One region of the Rhizobium sp. NLR16a genome, then DNA from elsewhere that is predicted to be linked to it. Evidence: predicted binding sites of a transcription regulator. Region 1 holds the regulator's gene; the other holds the start of a gene.
What was found. Region 1 encodes LexA, which represses DNA repair genes until DNA is damaged. Its sites were predicted from a motif close to TGTTCNNNNTGTGTTCNG; they were not measured.
Positions count from the first base shown of each region.

Region 2: dnaE (DNA polymerase III subunit alpha) is a predicted target of LexA. The motif match lies at 7,420-7,437, and genes of this name have one in related genera.

Region 1 covers NZ_CP072865.1:1,954,745-1,969,829, forward strand. Annotated here, with positions in the region: gene pdhA (pyruvate dehydrogenase (acetyl-transferring) E1 component subunit alpha) at 1-184, opposite strand, end outside; gene J7U39_RS09550 (septum formation initiator family protein) at 330-650, opposite strand; gene eno (phosphopyruvate hydratase) at 786-2,060, opposite strand; gene kdsA (3-deoxy-8-phosphooctulonate synthase) at 2,202-3,047, opposite strand; gene J7U39_RS09565 (VOC family protein) at 3,044-3,940, opposite strand; gene lexA (transcriptional repressor LexA) at 4,136-4,855, shown strand; gene J7U39_RS09575 (ComEC/Rec2 family competence protein) at 4,836-7,268, opposite strand; gene gltA (citrate synthase) at 7,560-8,849, shown strand; gene lpxB (lipid-A-disaccharide synthase) at 8,877-10,046, opposite strand; gene J7U39_RS09590 (LpxI family protein) at 10,043-10,924, opposite strand; gene lpxA (acyl-ACP--UDP-N-acetylglucosamine O-acyltransferase) at 10,928-11,746, opposite strand; gene fabZ (3-hydroxyacyl-ACP dehydratase FabZ) at 11,743-12,210, opposite strand; gene lpxD (UDP-3-O-(3-hydroxymyristoyl)glucosamine N-acyltransferase) at 12,203-13,267, opposite strand; gene bamA (outer membrane protein assembly factor BamA) at 13,318-15,085, opposite strand, start outside.
Region 2 covers NZ_CP072865.1:2,287,219-2,302,303, reverse strand. Annotated here, with positions in the region: gene J7U39_RS11310 (biotin--[acetyl-CoA-carboxylase] ligase) at 1-237, shown strand, start outside; gene J7U39_RS11305 (ribonuclease J) at 255-1,925, shown strand; gene mce (methylmalonyl-CoA epimerase) at 1,928-2,332, shown strand; gene J7U39_RS11295 (DUF1467 family protein) at 2,496-2,771, shown strand; gene proS (proline--tRNA ligase) at 3,350-4,672, shown strand; gene J7U39_RS11285 (lipoprotein-releasing ABC transporter permease subunit) at 4,688-5,992, shown strand; gene J7U39_RS11280 (ABC transporter ATP-binding protein) at 6,007-6,690, shown strand; gene J7U39_RS11275 (DUF5680 domain-containing protein) at 6,696-7,160, opposite strand; gene dnaE (DNA polymerase III subunit alpha) at 7,675-11,172, shown strand; gene J7U39_RS11265 (L,D-transpeptidase family protein) at 11,229-12,485, opposite strand; gene J7U39_RS11260 (DNA polymerase IV) at 12,710-14,002, opposite strand; gene J7U39_RS11255 (GNAT family N-acetyltransferase) at 14,079-14,666, shown strand; gene J7U39_RS11250 (hypothetical protein) at 14,641-15,085, opposite strand, start outside.

The DNA.
Region 1 (15,085 bases):
TGAAGCCCATGCCGTAAAGCTGACCGGCCTTCTCCTCGAAGCGGCGGATCAGTAGCATCTCGCGATAGGCCTTGAGTTCCTCATCCCGATCGAAGTCGGCTACCGGGCCTCCATTCGATGCTTTGGCTGCTGGTTTTGCTGCAGTTTTGCGGCTGGAAACGGTCGCGGTCTTTCGCGGCGCCATTCAACCCTCCCTATGGGTTTGTCGTTTCTCGGTGGCGCGTACCATAGGGAAGAAATATGACCACAGCAATGCCATAATTGCATGGCTCGTATTCGTCGCTAAATCATTGAAAACAAATCGGGAATTCCAATTAACCCGATTTCGGTTAATTGGAATAATGGTTGAAAATGACGATCTCGTCCGCGCGCGACATATTCAGCTGATATCGCGCCTTTTCGTCCAACATATCCTTGTCGAGCGAGCCATCACTCAGCAGCGCGACCTGGCTTTCCAGATGTTCGCGCTTCGCCTTAAGGACGGCAAGCTCCCTTTCGCGCGCGACGCGCTGACGCTCGAACGTCTCCGTCGCCCGCAGGCCATAATCGCCATGGATGCAATGATAACCGAAATAGGAAAGGAAGGCGACCGTCATGGCCGGAATGACGAAGCGGCCGAGCTTTCTCTTCTTATGATGCTTTGTCCACATACACGCATGCTCTTGAACGCATTACCAATTCGCTCAGCATAACGCGCAGAGATTAACCGTTCATTGACCGTAGAAAGCGCGCACGAAAAAACCCGCGCCGGGTGGCGCGGGTCGAGCCGTTGAAAATCGGAACGATCAGCCTTTGATGATCGAGCGGCCGGCATACTGGGCCTGGGGGCCGAGGCCTTCCTCGATGCGGATCAGCTGATTGTACTTGGCGAGACGGTCGGAACGCGACAGCGAACCGGTCTTGATCTGGCCGCAGTTGGTGGCAACGGCAAGATCGGCGATGGTCGAATCTTCGGTTTCGCCGGAGCGGTGCGACATGACCGCGGTATAGGCCGCCTTATGCGCCGTGTTGACGGCGTCGAGGGTTTCCGTCAGCGAGCCGATCTGGTTGACCTTGACGAGGATCGAGTTGGCGACGCCCATGCGGATGCCGTCGCGAAGGCGGGCGGAGTTGGTGACGAAGAGATCGTCGCCGACGAGCTGGGTCTTCTTGCCGATCAGATCGGTCAGCGCCTTCCAGCCGTCCCAGTCGTCCTCGGCCATGCCGTCCTCGATCGAGATGATCGGGTATTTGCCGGCGAGCTCGGCGAGATATTCGGCCATGGCGCCCGATTCGAGCGTACGGCCTTCCCCTTCGAGAACATACTTGCCGTCCTTGAAGAATTCCGTCGAGGCGCAGTCGAGGCCGAGGCACATGTCGTCGCCCGGCTTGTAGCCGGCTTTCTCGATCGACTTCATGATGAAATCCAGGGCTTCGGGCGCGCTCTTCAGGCCGGGGGCGAAGCCGCCTTCGTCACCGACATTGGTGTTGTGGCCCTGCGCGGCAAGCTCCTTTCGAAGCGTATGGAAGACTTCCGACCCCATACGCACGGCGTCGGCGATCGAATCGGCGCCGACCGGCAGGATCATGAATTCCTGGAAGTCGATCGGATTGTCGGCATGGGCGCCGCCGTTGATGATGTTCATCATCGGCACCGGCAGGAGGCTGGCGGAAGCGCCGCCGACGTAGCGGTAAAGCGGCAGGCCGGATGCCTGGGCGGCAGCCTTGGCGACGGCGAGCGAGACGCCGAGGATGGCGTTGGCGCCGAGGCGCGACTTGTTCGGCGTGCCGTCGAGCTCGATCATGATGTTGTCGATCTGAATCTGGTTTTCGGCGTCGATGCCGCCGATCGCGTCGAAGATCTCGGTGTTGGCGGCCTCGACCGCCTTTTCGACGCCCTTGCCGAGATAGCGCTTGCCGCCGTCGCGCAGCTCGACCGCCTCATGCGCGCCCGTCGAGGCGCCCGAGGGAACGGCCGCGCGGCCCATGCTGCCGTCTTCGAGATAGACGTCGACTTCGACGGTGGGGTTGCCACGGCTATCGAGGATCTCGCGGGCGATGATATCGGTGATTGCAGTCATGGGTTCTTCCTGCTCGGTGGGTGATAAGTCGTTCGAAGCCTGTCATAATCGAAGGCGTGCAAATTACAATGCCGCAATTTCCGGCCTCCGAACCAGCATTCCGTCGTGGCCTAAACCACGAACATGTCAGCTTGTTGAACGTCAGGACTTGGCGATCGCATCGAAGGCAAGCAGCTTCTCGAGCAGTCGCGGCATGTCCTTGAGATAAACCATATTCGGGCCATCGGACGGCGCGTTGTCGGGGTCCTGATGGGTTTCGAGGAAGACGCCGGCAATTCCCGTCGCCACTGCCGCGCGCGCCAGCGTTTCCACGAACTCGCGCTGGCCGCCGGAGGAATCGCCCTGCCCGCCCGGCTGAGCGACGGAATGCGTCGCGTCGAAGATGACGGGAGCGCCCATCGCCGCCATAATCGGCAGCGAGCGCATGTCGGAGACCAGCGTATTGTAGCCGAAGGAAGCGCCACGCTCGCACAAGAGCACATTCGGATTGCCGCTGGCGTTGAGCTTCTTCAGGACGTTCTTCATGTCCCAGGGGGCGAGGAACTGGCCCTTCTTGACATTGACGGCACGGCCGGTCCTTGCGGCGGCGATCAGTAGGTCGGTCTGACGGCAGAGGAAGGCCGGGATCTGCAGGACATCGACCACCTTGGCCACCTCGGCGCATTGCTCGGCCGTATGGACGTCGGTTATGACCGGAAAGCCGAATTCCTTCTTGAGGTCGGCAAAGACCTCCATGCCCTTTTCCAGGCCGATGCCGCGCTCGGCCGAGAGCGAGGTGCGGTTGGCCTTGTCGAAGGAGCTTTTGTAGACAAGACCCATGCCAAGCTTTGCGCAAAGCTCCTTCAGCGTGCCGGCGACCATGAAGGCGTGGTCCCGGTTCTCCATCTGACAGGGGCCGGCAATCAGCGACAGGCGGGCGGTATTGGAAAAGGTGACCTGACCTTCGCCTTCGCCGATCCTGACTTCGGAATTCGTGTCGGTGCTCATCGTGTTTCCTCGAAGGCGAAGAGCGCACCCTGCCCGGGCGTAGACTTCACCAGAATGCGATTGTTCTTGCGCGTGAATGTGATCCCGTTAGCACCCAAATGCGCTTCTGTCACGGCAAGATCGGCGACGGTGAAGAGGATTACCCGGCCGCGCAGACCACGATCGGCGGATGAGACGGCAAGCTCGAAATAGGCCTCCAGCCCTTCGGGCGTCATCAGGCTGATCTTCGCATTTGATGCCGCGATATTCACGCCGAAACCGGTTTTCTCCGCCGCCGCCTGCCCTATCGCAAGCCCGACGAAGGCGGCGAATGCCGCCGGGTCCGGCGCACAAAGCGCGATCTCGGCAATGCCGATCACGCCATTGGCATGCGTCTCCAGCGCGGCGCGATCTGTCGGGAAGGAATTGATGCGCTGGCAGGTAAAGAGAAAGAAATCGGGTGCGCGCAGATCAGCTGCAAAGGCCAGCTTGAAGCTGCCGACGGTCTCCGAACCATCCGGCATCCGCATCGGCCGGCTGAATTGCAACATCTCGCCGGCGCTCGCGCCGTTGCTGACGAAGCGCTTATGATCGAGGCCGGCATCCTCGCTGAGGAAGGCCAGCGCAGACAATCCCTCCTCGCCGCAGCGGAAGCGGAAGGCGCGATTGCGGGCGATGAAGACATTGCCGTGGCGGGCCGCTGCCTCGCTCTCCTCGACGCTCGCCACGCCAAGCGGCTCCAGATAGGTCTTGTCGGCGAAAAAGACGCAGGCATTCTCCGTTCCGAAGGGATGGCGCCCATCGGCGGCGACGGTGAAACCGAGCTTGCCGAGCCTCTCACGCGCCAGATCGATATTGACCACCGGCAGCACGACGTGATCCAGCGGATGCGACTTGGCGGAATGCGCGTTCATGATATCCTCCTGAAAGGGGCAAAGATGTGCGACAGCCCCTCCCCGAATGCAAGCGATGTGCGCCAATCCCGTCGAATGAAATTAAAAATCTCGACGAGTTGGCCCGAAGTTTTACGGAAATTTAGCTACTTGCGGAACACATATGGAACATATAGTGTCTGTTCTGGATTTGTTTCAATCAGGGGTCTGACGTCGATGCTCACGCGCAAACAACAGGAGCTTCTCCTTTTCATTCATGAGCGCATGAAGGAATCCGGCGTCCCTCCCTCCTTCGACGAAATGAAGGATGCCCTGGATCTCGCCTCGAAATCCGGCATTCACCGCCTGATCACGGCGCTCGAGGAGCGCGGCTTCATTCGCCGCCTACCGAATCGCGCCCGGGCGCTTGAAGTGATCAAGCTTCCGGAGGCCTATAACCCCAGCCTGCAACAGCGCCGCGGTTTTTCGCCGAGCGTCATCGAGGGCAGCCTCGGCAAACCCCAGCCGGTCGCCGCCCCCGCTGCCGCAAAGCCGGTCGCCGACAACGGCAACTCTGTCTCCGTGCCGGTCATGGGAAGAATCGCCGCCGGCGTTCCGATCTCGGCGATCCAGAACAACACGCATGACATCGTCATTCCCGCGGACATGCTTGGCTCCGGTGAGCACTACGCGCTGGAGGTCAAGGGCGATTCGATGATCGACGCCGGCATCTTCGACGGCGACACCGTGATCATCCGCAACGGCAGCACCGCAAGTCCCGGCGACATCGTCGTTGCCCTCGTCGACGACGAGGAAGCAACGCTGAAACGCTTCCGCCGGAAGGGCGCCTCGATCGCGTTGGAAGCCGCCAACCCGGCTTACGAGACCCGGATTTTCGGGCCGGACCGCGTCAAGGTGCAGGGCAAGCTCGTCGGCCTCATTCGCCGTTATCACTGACAGCAGCCGGACCGGATTCGGTAAAACTGTCTTTGCGCCAATCATAGGCGCGATGGCGCATCCATGGCCGCGATAGCGCCTCGAATGCGGTTGCGACCTGCAGGCCGGCATCGGCGAAGCGCAATTCGACGGAACCGGTCCTGCGGAGCGTCTCGCCGGTGAAGAGCGTCCCGCCTGAACGGCAGCTGTTGAAACGCAGGCGGACCGAGGTCACGACGATATCGGCCGTATCGCAGGCCGGGCCGAGATAGGCGGCATTGTCGATGACGGTGACGATATGGCCATTGCCGAGTCGTGATGTGCACCACGCCTTCTTGACGCAGGAAAACCGGTTTGCTTCACCGCCTGCTGCGGCTGCCCGCATCGCTGCGCTCGCTTCGTTCTGCTGATCGCGGGAAAGCCTGACTCGGCGGTCTTCTCCTTCCGGCGGGATAGCCGGACCATCCAGCATCTTCGGTGGAACATGTGTCGGCAGGACCAGCGCTCGCTGCCACTGGTCGAAGATGAAATCCGGCGGGTTTTCACGGTTGGACGCGATTGCCTCAGCCGCAACGACCGCAACCAGACCACCATCCTCCGAAATCACCAGATCCGGCGGGCGGGGAGCCGGCAGCAGCAGTACGGTGAGTGTCGAGACGGCGATGATGGATGTGCCGACATGGCGCAGCCGGGTGCGCAGCAGCGTCAGCAGCAGAAAGCCTGCCACCGCCACTGCGAAATACCAGGCGGGCAAGCGGCCGATGCCGATATCGCCGCCCCAGCCGGACACCGTCTTGGCAACCGCAATCACCAGATCGAGGCCGAATCCGACCACCGTCCAGAGCGGAGCATCCAGCCCGAAGGGCATGAGCAGCATCGCCAGCAGCCCGGCCGGCATGACGATGAAGGAGATGATCGGCATCGTCGCAAGGTTTGCCGGCAGGCCGTAAGCCGTCAGGCGATGAAAATGCTCGATCGAAAACAGGGCGGTGGAAAAACCGCCGATCAGCGAGGTCAGGAAGACGCCGCCGAAGAAACCGGCGACGACAACCACCGGCCTGATGATCGGCAATTTCAGGAAAGCGTTTTCACGGACACGCCTGTCCTTCCACAGCTGATAGCCCGATACCAAAGCCAATGTCGCGGCAAAGGACATCTGAAAGCTCGGTCCCAATACTTCCGAAGGTGAAATGGCGATGATGATGAGCGCAGAGAGAACGACATTGCGCAGGCTGATCGACGGCCGATCGAAGAAGACGGCAATCAGCATGATGGTCATCATGATAAAAGCGCGCTCGGCCGAAACCCCGAAACCGGAGATCAGGTAATAGGCGGTGACGGCCATGAGCGCACCGGCGGCGGCGATCTTCTTTGTCGGATAGGCTTGGGCGACGCCGGGAAAGAGGCAGAGCAGCATGCGGAAGCCGACGAAGAAGATGCCGGCCGACAGCGCCATGTTGAGGCCCGAGATCGCGACGATATGGGCAAGGCCGGACTGGCGCAGCGCCTCCGTCGTCGTCTTCGAGATGGCGCGCCGTTCATCCGTCACCAGAGCAGCGGCAAAAGCGCCGGTATCGCCGGGCAGGATCGATCTTATGCGGTCGCCGATGCTGCTGCGCAGCCGGTAGAGCCATTCGAGCAGAGCGTCCGACGTCGAGCTGGCCGCCTGCGGGCCTGCCTCCAAGTCGAGTTTCTCCGGCGCACCATAGAAGAAACCGTTGGCACCGATGCCGTCGAAATAGGCACCGAAGGAGAAGTCGTTGAGCCCGGGAAGTGCGGGGCCCGCCGGCGGTGTCAGCCGTGCCTTGCCGGTGATGATGTCGCCGATTTCGAAAGGCGCATCGGCGCCCCGGACGATCGCGGTGATGCGTCTCGGCGGCCGTTTCAGCTCCGGAGCCTCGGTGCCGGTGACGGCAAGAATGTAGCGCCAGCGCCCGCGGCCGTCCCCTTCCCGCCGTTCGACACGGCCGGTCACGGTCGTCGTCACGGATGAATCGAGGATCACCGTCGAAGCCCGCCAGCTCTCAAACTGAGCCGAGAGCATGCCGCCGGCGAAAAGTGCCAGCGCCATCAAACTTGCGCGCAAGGCCGGCCGGCTGGGACCGGTGAGGAAAACCGCGGCCGCCGACACCAGCAAGCAGAGCAGCGATGGAACGAGGGGCAAATCCGATGCCGCAAGAAACCAGAAGGCCGAGCCGGCTCCGAGGAAGACCGGCGAGAACAGCAGCATTCGGCCATGATCGGCCTCTTCGCCCAGCATGCAGGCTCCGGCAGGCAGCGATTGCCGGGCGGCGGCCAGCAGCCGATGACGCAACGGGGTCTGCGACTGCGTCCTTACCGATTGAGTCACCACCGCAGGCGCAGGAAAATTCGGCGGATCGGCAAGGCCGGCGCCCACTTGCGGCCGCAATTCGGCTGTCGTCTGTTCCTGCATGCGCCGCCCAAAATGACCCCCGCGAAGTCGCCAGAATGCAACCTTCACGCAAATCCGGCAAGAATAATCGGTTGAAATACGAAGGAAAAACCAAAGAAGCAAAAGGCAAGTCGAATCATCGGCTTCCGTTATGCGTGCGGCTCATCGCTGCGGTGCCTAAAAGGTGATGCCGCAATGCACAAAATGCCATCACGGTAACTTGGCATTAGCGTCACGATCATATAGCTATCGGAAAGGACGCTTAACCCCTATGGCGCTTTTGTGGCGCCACCGACATTTCGGAGGATCAGCATGACGGATCAAAGCGCTACAATAAAAATCGGTGACAAATCAGTCGACCTCGCCGTTAAAAGCGGCACGATCGGCCCGAGCGTCATCGACATCGGTGCCCTCTACAAGAACACCGCTTCCTTCACTTACGATCCGGGCTTCACCTCGACCGCATCCTGTGAATCCAAAATCACCTATATCGACGGTGACGAAGGTGTGCTGCTGCACCGCGGCTATCCAATCGAGCAGCTTGCCGAGCACGGCGACTTCCTCGAGGTCTGCTACCTCCTGCTCTACGGCGAACTGCCGACGGCCGCGCAGAAGAAGGACTTCGACTATCGCGTCACGCACCACACGATGGTGCATGAGCAGATGAGCCGCTTCTTCACCGGCTTCCGCCGTGATGCGCATCCGATGGCTGTGATGTGCGGCTGTGTCGGCGCCCTGTCGGCCTTCTATCACGACTCCACAGACATCACCGATCCGCACCAGCGCATGGTCGCCAGCCTGCGCATGATCGCCAAGATGCCGACGCTTGCCGCCATGGCCTACAAGTATCATATCGGCCAGCCCTTCGTTTACCCGAAGAACGACCTCGACTATGCGTCGAACTTCCTGCGCATGTGCTTTGCCGTCCCCTGCGAGGAATATGTGGTCAATCCGGTGCTTGCCCGCGCCATGGACCGCATCTTCATCCTGCATGCCGATCACGAGCAGAACGCTTCGACCTCGACCGTCCGTCTCGCCGGTTCGTCGGGCGCCAATCCGTTCGCCTGCATCGCTGCCGGCATCGCCTGCCTCTGGGGCCCCGCCCATGGCGGCGCCAACGAAGCGGCTCTCAACATGCTGACAGAAATCGGCACCGTTGACCGCATTCCGGAATATGTCGCCCGCGCCAAGGACAAGAACGATCCGTTCCGGCTGATGGGCTTCGGCCACCGCGTCTATAAGAACTACGATCCGCGCGCCAAGATCATGCAGAAGACGACGCATGAAGTGCTTGGCGAACTCGGCATCAAGGACGATCCGTTGCTGGAAGTTGCGATGGAGCTGGAGCGCATTGCGCTCACCGACGAATATTTCATCGAGAAGAAGCTCTATCCCAATATCGACTTCTATTCCGGCATCACGCTGAAGGCGCTGGGCTTCCCCACCACCATGTTCACCGTGCTCTTCGCGCTTGCCCGCACCGTCGGCTGGATCGCCCAGTGGAACGAGATGATCGAGGATCCGGAACAGCGCATCGGCCGTCCGCGCCAGCTCTATGTCGGCGAACCGAAGCGCGACTACATCCCGGTTTCGAAGCGCTGATCGCTTCAGAGCTCAAAAGAAACCCGGTCAGGAATGGCCGGGTTTTTTCTTGTTCAAAACGTCGAGAAGGATTTCGGCGGCCTGTTCGCCGGGCGGCTTTTCCGTCTGCATGCGCTGCCAGATGAGCTCGTAGCCTTCCTTCATCGCCTTAAGCTGATAGGTGTCGGCCGACAGCCTTTCCATCCAGCGCGCAAGGCTTGCACCGCGAACGACATCGTTCAGATATTCCGGCACGACCGGGTAATCGGCGATCAGGTTCGGCAGCGCACCGGTCCAGGTCTTGATGCCCGATGTCAGCATGCGCATGATCCAGTCGACCTTGTAGGCGGAGACGACGGGAACGTCGGCAAGGGCGAGTTCGAGAATAACGGTTCCGGACGCCGCCATGGCCGCATCGGCCTCGGCAAAGGCCTTCCATTTTGCTTGCGCGCCGACGACGATTTCCGGCTTTACCGCCCACGCCGCCGTGATTTCGCGGACAAGCGCTTGCCTGTGCGTCACCGTCGGCAGAATGAAGCGTGTCGGCCCATTGCGGGCGACGAGTTCATTCGCGGCGATCTCGAAGTAAGGCAGAAGCTTCTGGATCTCGGAGGAGCGCGAGCCGGGAAGAAGCAGGATCGGACCGTTACCTGGCTGCCTTCCCAGGCGCAGGCGACGTGTCTCCAGCAGCGCTGGGTCGGCGACCAGACGATGCCCGACGTAGGTCGTCGCCGGCCCATTGAGGCGCTGCATGGCTGCCGGTTCAAAGGGCAGGACGGCAAGCACGTGATCGACATAGGCGAGCATGCGCGTGGCGCGATATTCCTTCCAGGCCCAGACGCTCGGACAGACGTAATTGACGACCGGCAGATCGGGCAACGCGGTGCGCACGCGCTTGGCGACGCGATGGGTGAAATCGGGACTGTCGATGATGACAAGGATATCCGGCTTTGCGGCGACGATCTCAGCCGTGGTTTGACGGATCAGGCCAAACAGCCTTGGCAGCCGGCTCAGCACCTGGGTGATGCCCATGATCGACAGCTCGGAAAAATCGAACAGGGATTTCAACCCCTCCGCCTGCAGCCCCTCGCCGCCAACGCCGACAAGCTCCACCGGCCCGCTGTAAATCCGCTTCAGCGCCGCGATGAGATCGGCGCCAAGCAGATCGCCCGACACTTCCCCGGCAATGACGGCGATCTTCAGCGGCGCTCCGTTCATTCGAGCCCCCATGCCGGCAGACCACGATCGATGCCGCAGACGAACAACCCAGCCTCGTCGGCGGCGCTGATGACCGCGGTCCGATCAAGCACCAGCGAGCGACCGGCCTCGATTGCGATGCCGGCAAGGCCGGCTTTCGCAGCGTTCAGGATTGTGGCAACGCCGATCGCCGGCAGGTCAGCGCGAATGTCCTGTTGCGGCTTGCAGAGCTTGACGAGCACGCCGCGGCGGCGCGGCGAAATCCGTCCGGCGGTCCTGAGGCCGGCAACACGGTCCAGCATCTCATCTGTGCCCTCAAGTCCTTCCAGCGCGACAACGCGCCCGCCGATGCTGACTGCACCCTGCCCGACATCCAGCCGGCCAAGCGTCTCGGCGGCATCGGCGGCTCGGCTGATATCTCGCCGGTCTTCCTCGCCGGGGGCGGCGGCACCAAGCGGGCCAACGGAAGCGAGCAGGTCGGGGGCGATCTCGTGGGCGCCGACGACCCGCCGCCCGTTCCCCTCGATCAACCGGATCACCATCTGCAGAACCGTATCGTCGCCGCCTGAGAGCAATGTGCGAATGGCGGCCGGGACCTTCATCAGAATGCGCAACGTCGGGCGCACCTCGCGCCATTCCGGCCGGCGGCGCACACTTCCCGACATCACCACACGTCCGACGCCATATCGGTTGAAGAGGCCCTCAAGGGCGGCGAAATCGCCGATGCCGATAACGGCGTGATCATAGCCTTCCCAACGTGGATCACTTTCGTCCTTCAGCGCGACGATAACGGGATTTTCGCCAGCCGCGCGCGCGGCTTCGGCGACATAGCAAGGCAGAAGGCCACCGCCGGCGATGATCGCCAACCGGCCCGCAGCGGTGTCGCCTGTTAAAGCCACGGACTAGCCCTTCTGCCCCCGGGTCGGCGAGGACAGTGCGCGGTCGCTGTCGGCTGCAATGAAGTCGAGGATCTGCACCACCTGCTCGCAATCGGCATATTCCTCACGGATCGCGGCGGCGTTTTCGCGCACGGAGCCCGTTCCTTCGAAGATCGCCTTGTAGGCGCGGCGCACCCGGTGGATGACGGCGCGGTCGATGCCGGCCCGCGTCATGCCGACGACGTTGAGGCCGCCCAGCAGACCCGGATTACCGTTCAGCATGCCATAGGGAATGACATCGTAACTCACCGCCGACAGGCCGCCGACGAAGGCGTGGCGGCCGACGCGGGTGAACTGGTGAACAGCCGAGCCGCCGCCCAGGATAACGCGATCCTCGATGACGACATGGCCGGCGAGCATGACGTTGTTCGACATGATCACATGGTTGCCGACCCGGCAGTCGTGCGCGACGTGGGAATTGGCAAGGAAAAGGTTGTTGTCGCCAACGATCGTCTGGCCGCCGAAATCGGCCGTGCCGGTGTTCATCGTCACACCTTCGCGGATCGTGCAATTGGCGCCGACCGTCAGCGTCGTTTCCTCGCCGCCGTGGTGCACGCTCTGCGGATCACCGCCGACCACGGCCATCGGAAAGATGCGCGTGCCTTTGCCGATCACGGTGCGGCCGTTGACGACCGCATGCGCCAGGAGCTCGACATTCGCATGCAGGACAACATGCGGCCCGACATGGCAGAAAGGACCGATTTTGACGCCCTCGCCGATGGTAGCTCCGTCTTCGACGACAGCCATCGGATGGATACGGGCGCTCTCGGCGATATTGCTCATGCCTGATCCTTACGAACGATCATCGCGCCGATATCGGCTTCGGCGACAAGTGCGCCGTCGACCTTGGCGTCGCAATGGAATTTCCAGATATTGCCACGCTGCTTGTGCTTCTTCACGTGGAATTCGACGCGGTCGCCGGGCACGACCGGCTTGCGGAAGCGCGCATTCTCGATGGTCATGAAGTAGACGAGGTTGCCGGTCTGCCCTTCCTTCTTGGCGCAGATGGCGCCCGCCGTCTGCGCCATGCCCTCGATCAGCAAAACCCCGGGCATGATCGGCGCTTCGGGAAAATGGCCGGTGAAATGCGGCTCGTTCACCGTGACGTTCTTGATGCCGATCGCCGCGTTGTCGCCGTCGATCTCGATGATCTTGTCGACCATGAGAAACGGATAGCGATGCGGCAGCAGCTTCATGATTTCGGAAATATCAGCCGAAGAAAGCGTCGTCGTGGCTTCCTCAGTCATCTTGCTTGCCTCCAGGGTTCCTCCCGCGCAACTTGGACTTCGACACCTGTTGCGCGGCCTCTCTCAGATAGTCTTTTAACGGACGTGCAGGGACACCGCCATATTGTCCGCCGGCGGCAAGGTCGGTCATGATACCGCTTTTGGCAGCGATCTGCACGCCGTCACCGATCGTCACATGCCCCTTGATTCCCACCTGGCCGCCGATCTGCACGCCATTGCCGATCTTCGTGCTGCCGGCGATGCCGACCTGCGAAACGATGGCGCAATGGCGGCCGATCTGGACGTTGTGGCCAATCTGGACCTGATTGTCGATTTTTGTCCCCTCGCCGATCACAGTGTCGTCCATGGCGCCGCGGTCGACGGTGGTGTTGGCGCCGATCTCGACATTGTCCTGGATAATCACCCGGCCGATCTGAACGATCTTGATCATGCCGCGCGGCCCCGGTGCATAACCAAAACCATCCTGGCCGATCCGAACGCCATTGTGGAGGATGACGCCATTGCCGATCAGCGCGCAAAGAATGCTCGCTCCAGCCGCAATCGAACAATCCCGGCCGATCTTGACATTCGGGCCAATGACGCTGTTCGCGCCGATGCGCGTTCCCGTCCCGATCTCGGCATGCGCACCAATCACGGCCAACGGTTCGACGATCACGCCCTTTTCAAGTTTGGCGCTCTGATCGATGATCGCGCTCGGAGCAATCTCGCTTTCACCCGAAAGAGCGACCGGACGCAATGCTGCGGGGTAGAACAAGCCTCCCGCCATTGCGAAGGCAGCATGCGGATTGGACGAAAAGATAACCGGAAGATGCGGAGGAACGAGATCGGCAAGCGCTTTGTCGCAGATCACCGCCGAGGCCTCGCATGTCGCAAACTCCTCCCGGTTACGGCGCGACAGGATATAACAGACATCGCCAGCCCGCGCCCGGCTGATGGGGGCGACAGACTTGACGATAACATCGGCATGATCGGAATTGGCGAGTTCTGCCCCAAGAAACTCTGCCAGCTCAGCGAGCCTCAGACCTTCATGGGGCAGAAAAAAACCGTTTTGCTCCATCGGCAATGCTCCAGAACGGAATTGAGTCTTACAGTTCCGGACTGCCGATATCAGAATTGGTTGTTGATGCCAAACTTGAAGTTCTGCGTCTTGTCGAAGTCTTCCTTGAGAACCGGGATTGCGTAATCCAGACGCAATGCACCGAAAGGAGACTGCCAGACGACGCCGACACCGACGGAAGCGCGCAGCGAGGCGTCTTCGCCCTCAATGCCGTCGCCCCTCAGGTCAACGTCGTTGCCGAACAACGTGCCGGCATCGGCGAAGACCGCGCCGCGCAGGTTGAAGTCGCGCGGGAAGCCCGGCATCGGGAACGTCGCTTCGGCCGATGCGGTGAAGTACGTTGTGCCGCCCAGCGGATCGTCGTTGTCACCCCTGACGCGTGGGCCGATACCCTTGTTCTCGAAACCGCGAATGTCGCCATTGGTCAGCGTGAACTGGTCGAAGACATTCAGGTGCTCACCGAAGCCGACGACATAACCCGCCGAGGCCGAAACCGAGCCGATGATATCGGCATCATCAGCAAGCAGGTGGTAGTAGCGGGCCTTGCCGTAGATCTTATAGAACTGCGAGTCGCCACCGAGGCCGGCAATTTCCTGCGTCGCCGTCGCGTAGATGCCTTCGCGCGGCAGAACAGTGTCATCGAGCGTGTTGTAGGTCAGCGTCTGCGAGACGGAGGAACGTGTCCACGGGCTGTCCTCAACGAGGTGCTGATACGGAGCGGACAGATCGGAAAGATCGCTGTTGTCAGCGTCGTACTTCATCTGCTTGTAGTTATAGCGGAAAGTCGTCGCCAGATCTTCGGTGATCGGCGCCGTGACGCGCAGAACGACGCTGGTTTCCTGGTAGTCGTAATTGTCGTTGCTCGACGTTTCACTGTGGTTGACGTCGAAGCCCGCCGCCAGGCGGTAGCCGAGGAAATAGGGTTCGGTGAAGCTGACGCCGTAGGCGCGCGAGCCTTCCTGACCGCCGCCGGCCGAGATGCGGATGTACTGACCGCGGCCAAGGAAGTTCTTTTCTTCGATCGATGCTTCGAGCAGCAGACCGTCGCCGCCGGCGGCATAACCCGCGCCGACACCGAACGAACCGGTCGACTGATCCTGCACGTCGACCACCACCACGACACGATCGGGGGAGCTGCCCGGCTGCGTGGAGATATTGACGGAAGAGAAGTAACCGAGCGCCTCCAGACGACGCTTGGCCTTGGTGATCATCTGCTGATTGAAGGCGTCACCTTCGCTCATGTCAAATTCGCGGCGGATGACGTAGTCGCGCGTACGGCTGTTGCCGCGGATCTCGATGCGCTCCACATAGGCGCGCTCGCCCTGGTCGACGAGATATTCGACGCCGATCGTGTTGTTGTTGAGGTCGCGGTTACCGCGCGGTGTGACGCGCGCAAAGGGATAACCGGCCGACGCAACCTGATCAGAGATCGCTTCGATCGACTTCTGCACTTCCTTGGCGCTATAGACGTGACCTTCCTTCGTGCGCACCAGCGGCAGCAGCTGATCGGAGCCAACACCTTCGACGGTCGACTGGACGGTCACCGGTCCGAAGTCGTAGCGCTGACCTTCCTCGATGTTGAAGGTGAGCGTGTATTTGTTGGTCGCCTCGTCGAAGCTGGCATCGGAAGAGACGATGCGCATGTCGGCATAGCCGCGATTGTAATAGAACTGGCGTAGCGCTTCCTCGTCGGCGTGAAGCTTGTCTTCGTTGTAGACGTCCTTGCGGGTCAGGAACGAAAGGAAGTTCGAACGCTTGGTATTGATGACGGCAGCCAGACGACCGGCGCTGTAGGCATTGTTGCCGACGAAATTGATC
Region 2 (15,085 bases), 330 kb from region 1:
CTCTTCGCGGCGACGGCGGATGTGCTCGAAATATGGGATCAGGGCCGCGGCATTGCCGAGATCACCGCGCGCTGGCGCGCCATCGCCTGCGGCGTCGGGGAAAATATCACGGTCAATTTACCGGACCGGTCGATTTCCGGGCAATTCGCCGGGATTGATGATAATGGCTTGTTGATGCTCGATACCGGCGCTGGCACGGTCATGTCTATTGCCGCGGGTGATGTGTTTTTTGGATAGCGGAAAAAACGAAAATTATGGCGAAACAGGACGAATTGGTATTCCTGCCTCTGGGTGGCGTCGGCGAGATCGGGATGAATCTTGCCCTTTACGGCTACGGCCCGCCCGAGCATCGCCAGTGGATCATGGTTGACTGCGGCGTCACTTTCCCCGGACCCGACCTGCCGGGCGTCGATCTCGTTCTGCCCGATATCCGCTTCCTCGCCAGCGAGCGCAAGAACCTCAAAGCGATTATCGTTACCCATGCCCATGAAGACCATTACGGGGCGCTTGCCGACCTCTGGCCGGGCCTAAATGTTCCGGTTTTCGCCTCGGCCTTTACATCGGGTCTGCTCGAAGCCAAACGCAACTTCGAGAAGGCAACGATCGGCGAAGTGCCGGTGACGCCGTTCAAGGCAGGCGACACGATCAATGTCGGCCCCTTCAGCATCGAAGGTGTGGCCGTCAATCACTCGATCCCCGAGCCGATGTCGCTGATGATCCGCACGCCGGCCGGCAACGTTATCCACACCGGCGACTGGAAGATCGACCACGAGCCTTCGCTCGGGCCGCTGACCGATGAGACGCGCTTCCGCCAGCTTGGCGACGAGGGCGTGCTGGCGCTGATGTGCGATTCCACCAACGCCCTGCGCGACGGTGTTTCGCCCTCCGAGAAAGATGTGTCGGAAAGCCTGCGCAAGATCATCGAGGATGCCGAGGGCCGGGTGGCGATCACCACCTTCTCGTCGAATGTCGGGCGTATTCGCACCGTAGCCGAGGCTGCCGAGGCGGCCGGCCGCGAAGTGCTGCTGCTCGGCAGTTCGCTGAAGCGCGTCGTCGATGTCGCTAGTGATATCGGCCTGATGGAAGGGGTCAAACCTTTCATTTCCGAGGAGGAGTACGGTTACATTCCGCGCGACAAGGTCGTCGTCATCCTGACTGGCAGCCAGGGTGAGGCGCGGGCCGCCCTTGCCAAGCTCTCCCGCGACGAGATGCGCAACGTGGCCTTTGCGGCAGGCGATATCGTCGTCTTTTCCTCGCGCGCCATTCCCGGCAACGAGAAGGCGATCCAGGATATCAAGAACGGCCTTGTCGAGCAGGGCGTACATATCATCACCGATACCGAGGCGCTCGTCCACGTCTCCGGCCATCCGCGCCGCAACGAGTTGCAGAGGATGTATGAGTGGACCCGGCCGAAAATCGTCGTGCCGGTGCATGGCGAGGCGACGCATCTGACGGCGCATAAGGAGCTTGCCGAGCAATCCGGCATTGCGATCGTCCCGCGGGTGCGCAACGGGGATATCCTGCGGCTGGCGCCAGGTCCGGTCGAGGTGATCGGCGAAGCGCCGCATGGCCGGATCTACAAGGACGGCCTGCTGATCGGCGATTTCGATGAAATGGGTATCGGCGAGCGCAAGAAACTCTCCTATGTCGGCCATGTCGCGGTAAACGTCTTGCTCGACGCGCGGTATGACATTCTCGGCGATCCCGATCTCGTCTCGATCGGCCTGCCGGTTTATGATGACGAAGGCGAGGAGATGGAAGATACGCTCTACGATGCGGCGATCAGCGCCATCGAAAGCATTCCGCGCGCCCGCCGCAAGGATATCGACATGCTGCAGGAGGCCGTGCGGCGTGCCATCCGCGCAGCTGCAAATCACGCCTGGGGTAAAAAGCCCCTTGTCACCGCCTTCATCACCAAGGTCTGACCATGCTCGGCCGAGTGAACCATATCGCCATAGCCGTTCGCGACCTCGCAGCGGCGACGGCCGCTTATCGCGACACGCTGGGGGCCGCCGTATCGCAGCCGCAGCCTCTGCCGGAACACGGGGTCACCGTCGTCTTCGTCGAATTGCCGAACACCAAGGTCGAATTGCTGCAGCCGCTCGGGCAAGACTCGCCGATCGCAACTTTCCTCGAAAAGAACCCGTCCGGCGGCATGCATCATATCTGTTACGAGGTGGACGATATCATCCTCGCCCGTGACCGACTGGTCGTCGCCGGCGCGCGGGTGCTTGGCGACGGCCAGCCGAAGACCGGCGCGCATGGCAAGCCGGTGCTCTTTCTGCACCCCAAGGATTTCTTCGGCACGCTGATCGAACTCGAACAGGCCTAAAGCAAATACAATCGGACTCGTTTTCGCTGCGGCAGAGTGACCCGAAGACGGCGAAATGTTGCGTTCGCTTTGAGTTGGACGCTATTCCGCCGTATAAGTGCGCCAGCTCCAAGCGGCACCGCGCTTCACGCGTTCTGTCGGCAAGACACCACCGGGAAAGATAATGCTCCAGACCTTCCTTCAGGGATTCGCCGTCTATTTCATCATCTGGTGGATGACGCTGTTCGCCGTTCTGCCGATCGGCCTGCGCACCCAGGCGGAAGACGACGATGTCGTGCTCGGCACCGTGCCAAGTGCGCCCACCCGCTTTCGCGCCGCCTTCGTCTTTTCGCTGACGACGCTGATCTCAGCGCTGATCTATGGCATCTGGTATGTCTGCGACACTTATTTCGGCTGGGGATTTGACGCCCTTCCACAACTCGGGCCTAGCTTCTATTGAAATAGCTTTGCTCAAACTTTGAGCATATGCAAATCTTATCATGGAAGTCCAGTTGGCGTCATGCTGGCGCGTCAGAGCGCTCGCCTAACGGAATGAGGGGCTCACCTTACGGAAGCCGTCTGGAGTTTGAAGGGGGGAGAGGGTGAAAAACCAAAAAAAAACAAGGCTAAAAGCCTTGTTTTAAGTATCGCGTGATCTGTAACCGTTGCCGGGGCTGCGACGAGCGCGCCTAAGATCTGATCCTCCCAAGACTTGACCGCGAAATGGCAAGAATTAACTTCCTTGCCTGTTTTGTGAGCTAAAACTAGCCCAAACATTGGGCTTTGTCATTAGCTTTTTTTGTATTTTTGCTACACGCCAGCAAAATTTTTCTGTTGACAAGATTTTCGTTCAAGTCCTTATAAACACGCACTTTTTCACGCCCTTTCATTTTGCGGGTGCGAACAAGCGTGTCCCGGAGGCGCCCGACAGCAGTTGCGGGTTTCCTTCCCGCTGCGAAGCGGCTATGAACGCTCCCACATTCACAACCTATCTTCGATTCCGCTCGCCAGCGGGATCTCAACTGCTCCGGAATCGCCATGCGTCTGTCTCGCTACTTCATGCCCATCCTTAAGGAAAACCCCAAGGAGGCGGAAATCGTCTCCCATCGGTTAATGCTGCGCGCCGGCATGATCCGCCAGCAGTCTCAGGGCATCTATTCCTGGTTGCCGCTCGGCAAGCGTGTGCTAGACAAGGTCAACGCCATTATCCGTGAGGAGCAGAACCGCGCCGGAGCTATCGAGCTTTCGATGCCGACCCTGCAATCGGCCGAGCTCTGGCAGGAAAGCGGCCGTTATGATGCCTATGGCAAGGAGATGCTGCGTATCAAGGACCGCCAGGACCGGCCGATGCTCTACGGCCCCACCAACGAGGAGATGGTGACGGATATTTTCCGCTCCTCCGTCAAATCCTACAAGGACCTGCCGCTCAATCTCTATCACATCCAGCTGAAGTTCCGTGACGAGATCCGGCCTCGCTTCGGCACCATGCGCTCGCGCGAATTCATGATGAAGGACGCTTATTCCTTCGATTTGACGCGCGAAGGGGCGGAGCATTCCTATAATAAGATGTTCGCCGCCTATCTCAGAACATTCGATCGGCTTGGCCTTCGCGCCATCCCGATGCGCGCGGATACCGGGCCGATTGGCGGCAATCTCAGCCATGAATTCATCATCCTCGCCGATACCGGCGAATCCGAGGTCTTCTGCCATAAGGACTTCGTCGGTTTCGATATTCCCGGCGAAAACACCGATTTCGACAGCGTCGAAGGCCTGAAGGCGATCTTCGACAAGTGGACCTCGCTCTATGCGGCCACCTCGGAAATGCACGACGAGGCTGCCTTCAACGCCGTTCCCGAAGCCGAGCGCCTTTCCGCTCGCGGCATCGAGGTTGGCCATATCTTTTACTTTGGCACGAAATATTCCGAGCCCATGGGCGCGAAAGTGCAAGGACCGGATGGCAAGGAACATTTCGTCCACATGGGTTCCTACGGTATCGGTCCGACACGCCTTGTTCCCGCCATCATCGAAGCATCGCATGATGAGAACGGAATCATCTGGCCGGCATCGGTCGCACCCTTCGATGTCGTCGTCATCAACATGAAGGTGGGCGATGAGGCCTGCGACGATACTTGCGAGCTGATCTACGCCGCGCTGAAAAAGGCCGGCAAGGATGTGCTCTATGACGATACCGACGACCGGGCCGGCACGAAATTCGCGACGGCCGACCTGATCGGCGTACCTGTCCAGATCATCGCCGGGCCGCGTGCGGTCGCGAACGGCGAGGTCGAAGTGAAGGACCGCAAGACCGGCGCCCGTGAAACGATGACCATCGAAGCGGCGATCAACAGGTTCGTGGCTTAAGGAAACGGAGGCGAAATGGCAGAGGCAGCAGTGGACCGGAGTTCAAAATCCGGCTTGGGTCCGGCTGGCAAGCCATTTTCCACCTTTGAGCGCCTCGTGGCGTGGCGTTATCTGCGCGCCCGCCGCAAGGAGGCCTTCATCTCGGTCATCGCCGGCTTCTCCTTCGTCGGCATCATGCTCGGCGTTGCGACGCTGATCATCGTCATGGCCGTCATGAACGGCTTTCGCACCGAACTCGTCTCGCGCATCCTCGGCATCAACGGTCATATGATCGTGCAGCCGGTCGACGGACCTTTCACTGATTATGCGGATCTCGCCAGCAGGCTCGCCGCCGTGCCCGGCGTCAAGATGGCGCTGCCGCTGGTCGAAGGCCAGGTGCTCGCCTCCGCCCAGGCTGGCGGCAGCACCGGTGCGCTGGTGCGCGGTGTCCGCGCGGAAGATCTGACCAAACTCAAAGCGGTTTCTGAGCATATTAACCCGGGCGACATGGTGGGTTTTGCTTCCGGCCAAGGCGTGTTGATCGGCACCCGCATGGCCGACCAGCTCGGCCTGCGCGTCGGCGACCTGATTACGCTGACGTCACCGGATGGTGACATTACGCCGATGGGCGTCAGCCCGCGCGTCAAGTCCTACAAGATCTCCGGGCTGTTCGAGATCGGCATGTCCGAATATGATTCCTCGATCATCTTCATGCCGCTCGAGGAGGCGCAGCTTTATTTCAATGCCGAGGGGCTGGTGCAGTCGATCGAGCTTTTCGTCGATCACCCCGACGATATCGATGCTCTGAAGCCCAAAGTGGAGGAAGCGGCAGGCCGTCAGATCAACCTCACTGACTGGCGCCAGCGCAACCAGACCTTCTTTTCGGCGCTGCAAGTCGAGCGCAACGTCATGTTCATGATCCTGACGCTGATCGTGCTGGTGGCGGCGCTGAACATCATCTCCGGCCTCATCATGCTGGTGAAGGACAAAGGCAGCGATATCGCCATCCTGCGCACCATGGGCGCCAGCGCCGGCGCCATCATGCGCATCTTCTTCATGACCGGGGCGGCGATCGGCATCGTCGGTACTCTTGCCGGTGTGCTGCTCGGCGTTCTCGTCTGCGTCAATATCGAATCCATCCGCCAGTTCTTCTCCTGGATATCCGGCACCGTGATTTTCAATCCCCAGGTCTATTTCCTCAGCCAGCTGCCGGCCGAGATGGATATCAGCGAAACGATCTCGGTGGTCGTCATGGCGCTCAGCCTCTCCTTCATCGCCACCATCTTCCCGGCATGGCGCGCCTCCAGGCTCGATCCGGTGCAGGCCCTGCGCTACGAATAAGGAATGCCGCATTCATGAACCGCAACGTCGTCCTCAAGCTTACCGGCGTCGAGCGCCATTACGGGCAGGGTGATACGCTGCTCACGATCTTGAAGGGAGCAGATTTCTCGCTGTCGAAAGGGGAGATCGTCGCCCTCGTCGCCCCCTCCGGCACGGGCAAGTCGACGCTGCTGCATGTGGCAGGCCTGCTCGAGCATCCAGATGGCGGCGAAGTCACCATCAACGGCCATGCCTGTGACGGTCTTTCCGACGAGAAGCGCACGGCGATCCGCCGCCGCGAGATCGGCTTCGTCTACCAGTTCCACCATCTCCTGCCGGAATTTTCGGCGCTTGAGAACATCATGATGCCGCAGCTGATCGCCGGTCTGTCCTGGAAGGAAGCCCAGGAGCGAGCCGGTCAGCTCCTCGACTATATGCGCATCGGCCATCGCGGTTCGCATCGCCCGGCCGAGCTTTCAGGAGGCGAACAGCAGCGTGTCGCGATCGCCCGCGCCGTCGCCAATGCGCCGACGCTGCTTCTTGCCGACGAGCCGACCGGCAATCTGGATCCGGAAACGGCAAGCTACGTCTTCGATGCGCTGGAGGCGCTGGTGCGCCAATCTGGCCTTGCTGCCCTCATCGCCACTCACAATCACGAACTCGCCGGCCGCATGGATCGGCGCGTCACGATCTCCGATGGCAAGGTCGTCGACTTCTAGCTCGACTACGGGACGACCAGCCCGCCGCGGTAATCGAGCACATAAGCCTTCCGCCCGGCGACCATGATGCATTCATGGCCACTGAATCGCTCGCAGCCGCCTTCGCTGCGGTCGACATAGCGGCCGAACGGATGATCGAATTCCATTCCGCCGAGAAAGCGGCCCTCCCGATACATTGCCGACAGCGCCGCCTTGATCACGGTCCCGGCGGCTCTGCCGTCGATGAGATCGGACGCGACGACGCAGCCGAAATAATTCATCGCCCAGACGGGTTCGCCGGTAAACCAAACCACTTCCTGTCCGGCGAAATCGGTGCCGCCGAAATAGCTGTCCAGATAACGCCAGTCGCCGCTGAAGTAGCCGATATCATGGGCACCCGGCCGGCAGGGCGGGCGAGGCACACCGCCGCCGACATAGGTCGCGGCTTTCGCCTCTACGATGAAGTCGTTCAGCACCGCGGTGTCGAGCATGATCATCTTCCTCCCTGTCTCATCTGATACGGAAATAGCAGAAGACAGAGAACATAAGAAGTACAAAAGGCCGAGCATTGCTCGATCGCCTTGGGGCAGGTGCATCAGACATCGGATGCGCTGTATGGATCCGTTCGGCAGGCGATGTCGGGCCGGTCGCGCGGAGCATGTTCAAAGCCAGCGCTGAAGCTGTTCGATTCGCAGCACGGAACCCGCATCTTTCAAACGCAAGCGCGAAGGAAAAGATTCCTGTTGACATCGGAACATAGATGGAACAAAGTGAAAACATAACGAGTAAAGGAGAGCCAGATGACTGACATGATCCGTGATATCGCAGCATTCACCTCCATCGCAATGTTCGTTGCCAGCTTCTCGCTTATCGTCATCGCGATCTAAAGTTTTCAGGGGATCGCATGGCAGTCATGCGGTTCACACGCGGGTCTTCTTCTGGACATCATCGCCCTCAATGCCGACAATGCATCCGATTCATTTCGGCTGATTGGGAAGGCATATCATGGCGGAGACGGAAAAGGGTTCAATGGGTGAGGCGACCGGCGGCACGCCGGGCTTCATCCACCTGAGGGTCCACTCCGCCTATTCGCTTCTTGAGGGCGCGCTGCCTCTGAAGAAGATCCTCTACAAGGCGACCGGCGACAGTCAGCCGGCGATCGCCATTACCGACACCAATAATCTCTTCGTCGCCCTTGAATTCTCCCAGAAGGCAATGGACGAGGGCCTGCAGCCGATCATCGGCTGCCAGGTCTCGATCGACATGGAAGACGGATTGGAAAGCGAAAAGCGCGGCGGTCAGCCGGCCCTGATCAAGCTGCCGTCGATCGTTCTTCTTGCCGCGACGGAGGCTGGTTACGAAAGGCTGGTCGATCTCGTCAGCCGCGCCTATCTCGGCGGCGATAGCAACCAGGCCATTCATATCAGAGCTTCCTGGCTGGAAGAGGCAGGCACGGAAGGGCTGATCGCCTTGACCGGCGCGGTGACCGGGCCGGTCGACGCGGCTGTCAGGGAAGGTCACCACGCCCAGGCGGAAGCCCGGCTGCTCACGCTGAAGCGTCTCTTCGGCGACAGACTCTATGTCGAGCTGCAGCGGCACGGCACCTACGACAGGCGGCACGAACAGAAGATCGTCAGTCTTGCTTACACGCATGACCTGCCGCTCGTCGCCACCAACGAAGCCTTCTTTCCGACCCGCGACGATTACGACGCCCATGATGCGCTGATGGCGGTTGCGCATAACGCCATCGTCTCCGACGATAGCCGTTTTCGCCTGACTCCGGATCACTACCTGAAGAGCCGGGCCGAGATGGCCAAGCTCTTTTCCGACCTGCCGGAAGCGCTTGAGAACACAATCGAGATCGCCAGGCGCTGCTCCTTCGTGCTGAAAACGCGAAAGCCGATTCTGCCGCGTTTCACGGGCGCCACCGACGATGCCGAGGAGGCGGAACGCGCCGAGGCAGGCGAATTGCGCCGCCAGGCAGTGGAAGGGCTGGACATGCGGCTTTCGACCCTCGGCATGTCGCCCGGTTACGAGGAAAAGGATTATCGCGAGCGGCTGGAATTCGAGCTCGGCGTCATCGAGCGCATGCGCTTCCCAGGTTACTTCCTGATCGTTTCCGACTTCATCAAATGGGCCAAGCAACATGATATTCCCGTCGGTCCCGGTCGTGGCTCGGGCGCGGGTTCGCTGGTCGCCTATGCCTTGACGATCACCGACGTCGATCCGCTCAGGTTTTCGCTGCTGTTCGAGCGCTTCCTCAATCCGGAACGCGTCTCGATGCCTGACTTCGACATCGACTTCTGCCAGGACCGCCGCGAAGAGGTGATCCGCTACGTCCAGGCGAAATATGGCCGCGAGCAGGTGGCGCAGATCATCACCTTCGGTTCACTGCAGGCGCGCGCCGCCCTTCGCGACGTCGGACGCGTGCTGGAAATGCCTTACGGCCAGGTCGACAAAATCTGCAAACTCGTGCCGAACAATCCCGCCAATCCGACGCCACTCTCAAAGGCGATCGAAGAGGAGCCGAAGCTGCAGGAGGAGGCGGCGAAAGAACCGGTGGTGGCGCGTTTGCTCGACATCGCCCAGAAGATCGAAGGGCTTTATCGCCACGCCTCGACGCATGCCGCCGGCATCGTCATCGGCGACCGGCCGCTGTCCAAGCTGGTGCCGATGTATCGCGATCCGCGCTCCGACATGCCGGTTACCCAGTTCAACATGAAGTGGGTGGAGCAGGCCGGCCTCGTCAAATTCGACTTCCTCGGTCTGAAGACACTGACTGTGCTGAAGGTCGCCGTCGATTTCGTCGCCAAGCGCGGCATCAAAGTCGATCTTGCGGCCATTCCTCTTGACGACAAGCCGACCTACGAGATGCTGTCGCGCGGCGAGACGGTTGGCGTGTTCCAGGTGGAAAGTGCCGGCATGCGCAAGGCGCTGATCGGCATGAAGCCGGACTGCATCGAGGATATCATCGCGCTGGTGGCGCTTTACCGCCCGGGCCCGATGGAGAACATCCCGACCTACAATGCCCGCAAGCACGGCGACGAAGAGCTGGAATCGATCCATCCGATGATCGACCACCTGCTCAAGGAAACGCAGGGCGTCATTGTCTACCAGGAACAGGTGATGCAGATCGCCCAGGTCCTGTCGGGCTATTCGCTTGGCGAAGCCGACCTTCTGCGCCGCGCCATGGGTAAAAAGATCAAGGCGGAGATGGACCAGCAGCGGGAACGCTTCGTCGTCGGCGCCGTCAAGAACGGCGTATCCAAGCCGCAAGCCGACAACATCTTCGAACTCCTGGCGAAGTTCGCAAACTACGGCTTCAACAAGTCGCACGCCGCCGCCTACGCCATCGTCTCCTACCAGACGGCCTACATGAAGGCGCACTATCCGGTCGAATTCCTCGCCGCCTCGATGACGCTCGACATGTCCAACACGGAAAAGGTCAATGATTTCCGACAGGACGCCAAGCGGCTCGGCATCGAGGTGATCGCGCCTTCGGTGCAGACCTCCTTCCGCCATTTCGAGACCGGCGACAATCGTATCTACTATGCGCTGGCTGCCCTCAAAGGGGTCGGCGAATCCGCCGTCGACCACATCGTCGAGATGCGTGGCGACAAGCCTTTTGCCAGCATCGAGGATTTCTGCCTGCGCATCGATCCGCGCCAAGTGAACCGCCGCGTGCTCGAAAGCCTGATCTATGCCGGCGCCTTCGATTGTTTTGGCACGGACCGGGCCCAGCTGGCCGCCGGCCTCGACCGCATCCTCGGTTATGCCCAGCGCGCCCAGGAAAACAAGCTGAGCGGTCAATCGGACATTTTTGGCAGCGCACTAAACTCAGGTCCGGAGAAGATCTCCTTGCCGCCCTATTCACCCTGGCTGGCATCGGAGCGTCTGCTCAAGGAATTCCAGGTGCTGGGCTTCTATCTGACGGCCCACCCGCTCGATTCCTACAACAACATCCTGCAGAAGATGCGTGTGCAGACCTTTGCCGAGTTTTCTCAGGCGATCAAGCAGGGGGCTGCCAATGCGCGCCTTGCCGGAACCGTCATCTCCAAGCAGGAGCGCAAGACCCGCACCGGCAACAAGATGGGCATCATCGTCTTTTCCGATTCCTCGGGCCAGTTCGAGGCGGTGCTGTTTTCGGAGATGCTGAACCAGTATCGCGACGTGCTCGAGTCCGGGAAATCCTTCCTGCTGACCGCGACCGGTGAGGAGCGGCCGGAGGGCATCGGTCTGCGTATCCAGACGATCCAGTCGCTGGAGGAAAAGTCGCTCCAGATGCAGAAGGCGCTGCGCGTCTATATCAGAGATTCCGGGCCGCTGAAGATGGTCGCCGGCCATCTGAACGCCAAGGGCGACGGTCTCGTTTCCTTCATCGTCATCAAGGAGGACGGCAAACGCGAGGTGGAAGTGGCGCTGTCGGAGAAATACCGCATCACTCCGGAGATTGCTGCCGCTCTTCGCGCCGCGCCCGGCGTCGTCGACGTCGAGCTTGTCTGATCAACCCAGTTGATCGTGATCAACCCGGTCGATCGTGATCAGCCCGGTTGATCTCATCACCCGCGGGTGATCGTGATGAAATCCGTGCCCTCACCGGTTTCGCGACCAAGGCCGGTATCGGAGATCGTCAACGTCGAGCCGGGCGCGATCAGCGCGTCGATCCTGCGGCGTGTTTCGTCGGGGATCGTGATGCGGCTCAGCGAACGGGCGATCGGCCTGCCTGTGACGATCGAACTTTCCTGATTGGTGATCCCGAGCCGCTTCATCGTCTCGCGGGAGAGATTGTTCTCGAGCGTGATGCCCAGCCAATCCGCCGTGCCGGCATGTTCATCGACGGCATGCAGCGTGAAGAAATGCGTGCCGAGTGCTAAGCCCGGATCGGCGATCGTCATCGGGGCCTCGAAGATCGGCCTGAAGGCCTGGCGCACCATGATGACGCCGTTCGGCGGTTCACCCTTGCCGGCGGCGGAATAGACCGATGTGAGAAGTCTGTCGGAGACCAGGCTCCTGTCGCCGGCAAATTCCGCCGGCCGCAGCATCTTGAAGGCGTTGATCGCCTGCACGGTCGACGGACCGAGTAGGCCGTCCGGATCGCCGGCGGAAAAGCCGAGCTGATTGAGTAGCGTCTGGATGTCGATCACCGTCTCGCGCAGCGTGCGCCGCGTGACGAGCATGCTGATCGGTTCGGACGGCGGCTCGGCTTCGGGCGCCGTAATCGACGGATTTGCCGGCATTGGCATCGCCGCGGTATCGTTCATCGCCACCTGCACCGGTGTCCCGGCGCTGTCGGGCATCGAGGGCCGCAGTTCGACATCCGAAAGCAGCGGCATCGCTGCCGGCGCATCGGGGCGGAAAAGGTTCGGATGGTCGATCGGTTGCGGCACCAATTCGTCGTCGCTGATGATGACGGGAATGCCGGGCTCGGTCATTCGGTAGAGCATTTTTGCGAAGGCGCCGGGCATGCGCACGCAGCCGTGCGAGGCCGGATAACGCGGAACGGAATTGGATTCGTGCAGCGCGATGCCGGACCATGTCAGCCGTTGCATGAACGGCATCGGGGCAGCCGAATAGAGGTTGGATTCGTGGTATTTCTGCTTTTCGAGCACCGAAAAAATGCCGCTCGGCGTCGTATGGCCGTCCTTGCCGGTCGAGACCTTCGAGGTTGCGACGACCTCGGTGCCGTCATAAACCACAAGCGACTGCTTGTTCTTCGAGACGAAGATCTGCAGCGTGCGTGCATCCGCGGCCAGAGCAGGGTGCACGAGTGCGGTGGCCGACAGCAAGCCGAGGCCGAAGACGAGACGCGAGAACATGATACCCAACCATACGCAATACTGGTACGCACATTACGGGACGAAGTTTAAGGAAGATTTTAACCCCCGGACTCGGCGGCTCGCCCGGACCGGTGCAGCGGTTCCGCTCTAACGACGCGCATAGGATAAAAGGCAAAGCATGTCGCATCATCAAAGTTTCAGCTGTCTGATTTAACGCATTCGTACGAATTTCGAATAGCCGCGCGCACTTTGCGCGGGATGTTCTAGTGATCGCGCTTGCCGTTGCCGAAGGTGTAGCCGGTCTCGACTGTGTTCTTGCCGAACTTGTCGCGCAGCTTGTCCATCGCCGCTTCGGCCGCCGCCCGCCGGCCTGACTGCCGGTCGATGAGATCGGGCGGATCGGCGCGAGTGGCGTCGCCGAGATCGGTGACGCCGATGCCGATCAGGCGGAATTTCGTACCGTCCGTTTCCTTTTTAAGAAGCTCGAGCCCGATGCGGAAGATCCTGTCGGCAAGCTGAGTCGGGTCCTCGAGCTTGCGGTTGCGGGTGCGCGTCTTGAAGTCGGCGCTCTTCATCTTCAGCACCACGGTCTGGCCGGCGATATCGTTTTTCTTCAGCCGCCAGGAAACCTTTTCGGAAAGGTTGCGCAGGATCGGCACCAGATCGTCGTGCCGCGAGATGTCGTCGAAGAAGGTCGTTTCGGCCGAAACGCTCTTGGCGGCGTCGTTGAGATGCACCTCGCGGTCGTCGATGCCGCGCGACAGCCGGGCGAGCCGCTGGCCGATGCTGCCGTAGCGGCGCATCAGGTCGTTCTCCTCCATCTGCTGCAACTGGCCGATGGTGCGGATGCCATCCGCCTCCAGCGTCGCGGCAAAGGCCTTGCCGACGCCCCAGATGGTGGTCACGGGACGCGGGGCCAGGAATTCCACCGCTTCTTCGCGGCCGATAACGGAAAATCCGCGCGGCTTCTGCAGGTCGGAAGCGACCTTGGCGAGGAATTTGCAATAGGAAAGCCCGACCGAAACGGTAATGCCGATCTCCTTTTCGATGCGGCGAGCGAATTTGGCGAGCGTGCGCGCCGGTGGATCGTGATGCAGCCTCTCGGTGCCGCCAAGTTCCAGGAAGGCTTCGTCGATCGACAGCGGCTGCACCAGCGGCGTCAGATCCTGCATCAGCGCACGCACCTGGCGCCCAACACGGACATATTTCTCCATGTCCGGGCGTATGACGATGGCCTGAGGACATGCCTCCAGCGCCTTGAACATCGGCATCGCCGAACGCACCCCGTGGATGCGGGCGATATAGCAGGCAGTGGAGACGACACCGCGTTTGCCGCCGCCGATGATGACGGGCTTGTCGGCAAGTTCGGGATTGTCGCGCTTCTCGACCGCCGCGTAGAAGGCGTCGCAATCGATATGCGCAAGCGTCAATGCGTAGAGTTCGCGATGGCGCACCAGGCGCGGGCTGCCGCAGGAAATGCAACGACGCGCCTCGCCCTTCTGCTCGGCAAGGCAGTCGCGACAGAAGCCGGGTGTCTTGTCAGGCGCGGGCGTCATGGTGAGAACAAAGGTTGAACGGCGCGACACTACGCCTTAAGCTTATGAGTCACAAGAGAGGACGGGAGCTTTGCCTTTGGATAAAGATCTTCGTTTCGAGCCGGTGACGGCAGACCGGTGGGGAGACTTTGAAACTCTGTTCGGCCCGCAGGGGGCCTTTTTTAATTGCTGGTGTGTCGCGCTGCACTTGCCGCATGCGGTGAGGACGACGATGACGGCCGACGAGCGCAAGACGCATATGCGCGAGCGGATCGGGGCGGGGCCGCCGCCGGGGATCCTCTGTTATGCAGATGGCGGACCGGTCGCCTGGGTGCAGGTCGGGCCGCGCCACGACGTGCCGCAGTTCAATTCACCGCGCACCGTCTCGCGGCCGCTGGAGGAGGAGGATGCGCGTGATCCCTCTATCTGGGCTGTCAGCTGCTTCTTCCTGCTGCCGAAACTGCGCGGCAAGGGATTAAGTCATCGCCTGCTCGCCGGCGCGATCGACCATGCCCGGCGCCGGGGCGCGCGGCTGCTCGAAGCCTGCCCGATCGATCATGTGAAGCAGTCGAAATCGGTGACGCTCTGCATCGGCTCGACGGCAATCTTCGAGGCAGCCGGATTCGAGACGGTGGCAATGCGCAAGGACGGCCGTCCGCTCATGCGGCTGGAGCTGCGCGGTTGACCGGGCCGGAAAGGAAATGGGCCTCGATCAGCCCGGCCGCATGCGTCCAATCGGTGGCGCGGGTGATGTCGTCGGCTGCCGCCGGCGCGAAACGATGGACGGGCGAGTCCGGCATCAGGTGAATGAGCAGGCAATCGGCCACGTGTTCCCTGACCGAATTCAGATTGTGCGCCATATCGTCTATGAAGGCGACAGGAAAGGAGCGGCTGGCATGCAGTGCATGGACGATTGGCCCCTTGGGTTGCTCGCTGGCAAGCAGCGGAAAGAGCAGGCCGGCGCTGTCCAGCAGGCGGCGACGCGGATCCTGGTACCGTGGCGGCATCGCCGTCAGGAAAAGGATATCGGCGTCTTGCGAAAGCCGGCCGAGCGTTTCGACGACGCGGTCGACCGGCGTCTGCCACAATTCCTGCGCTTCGAAA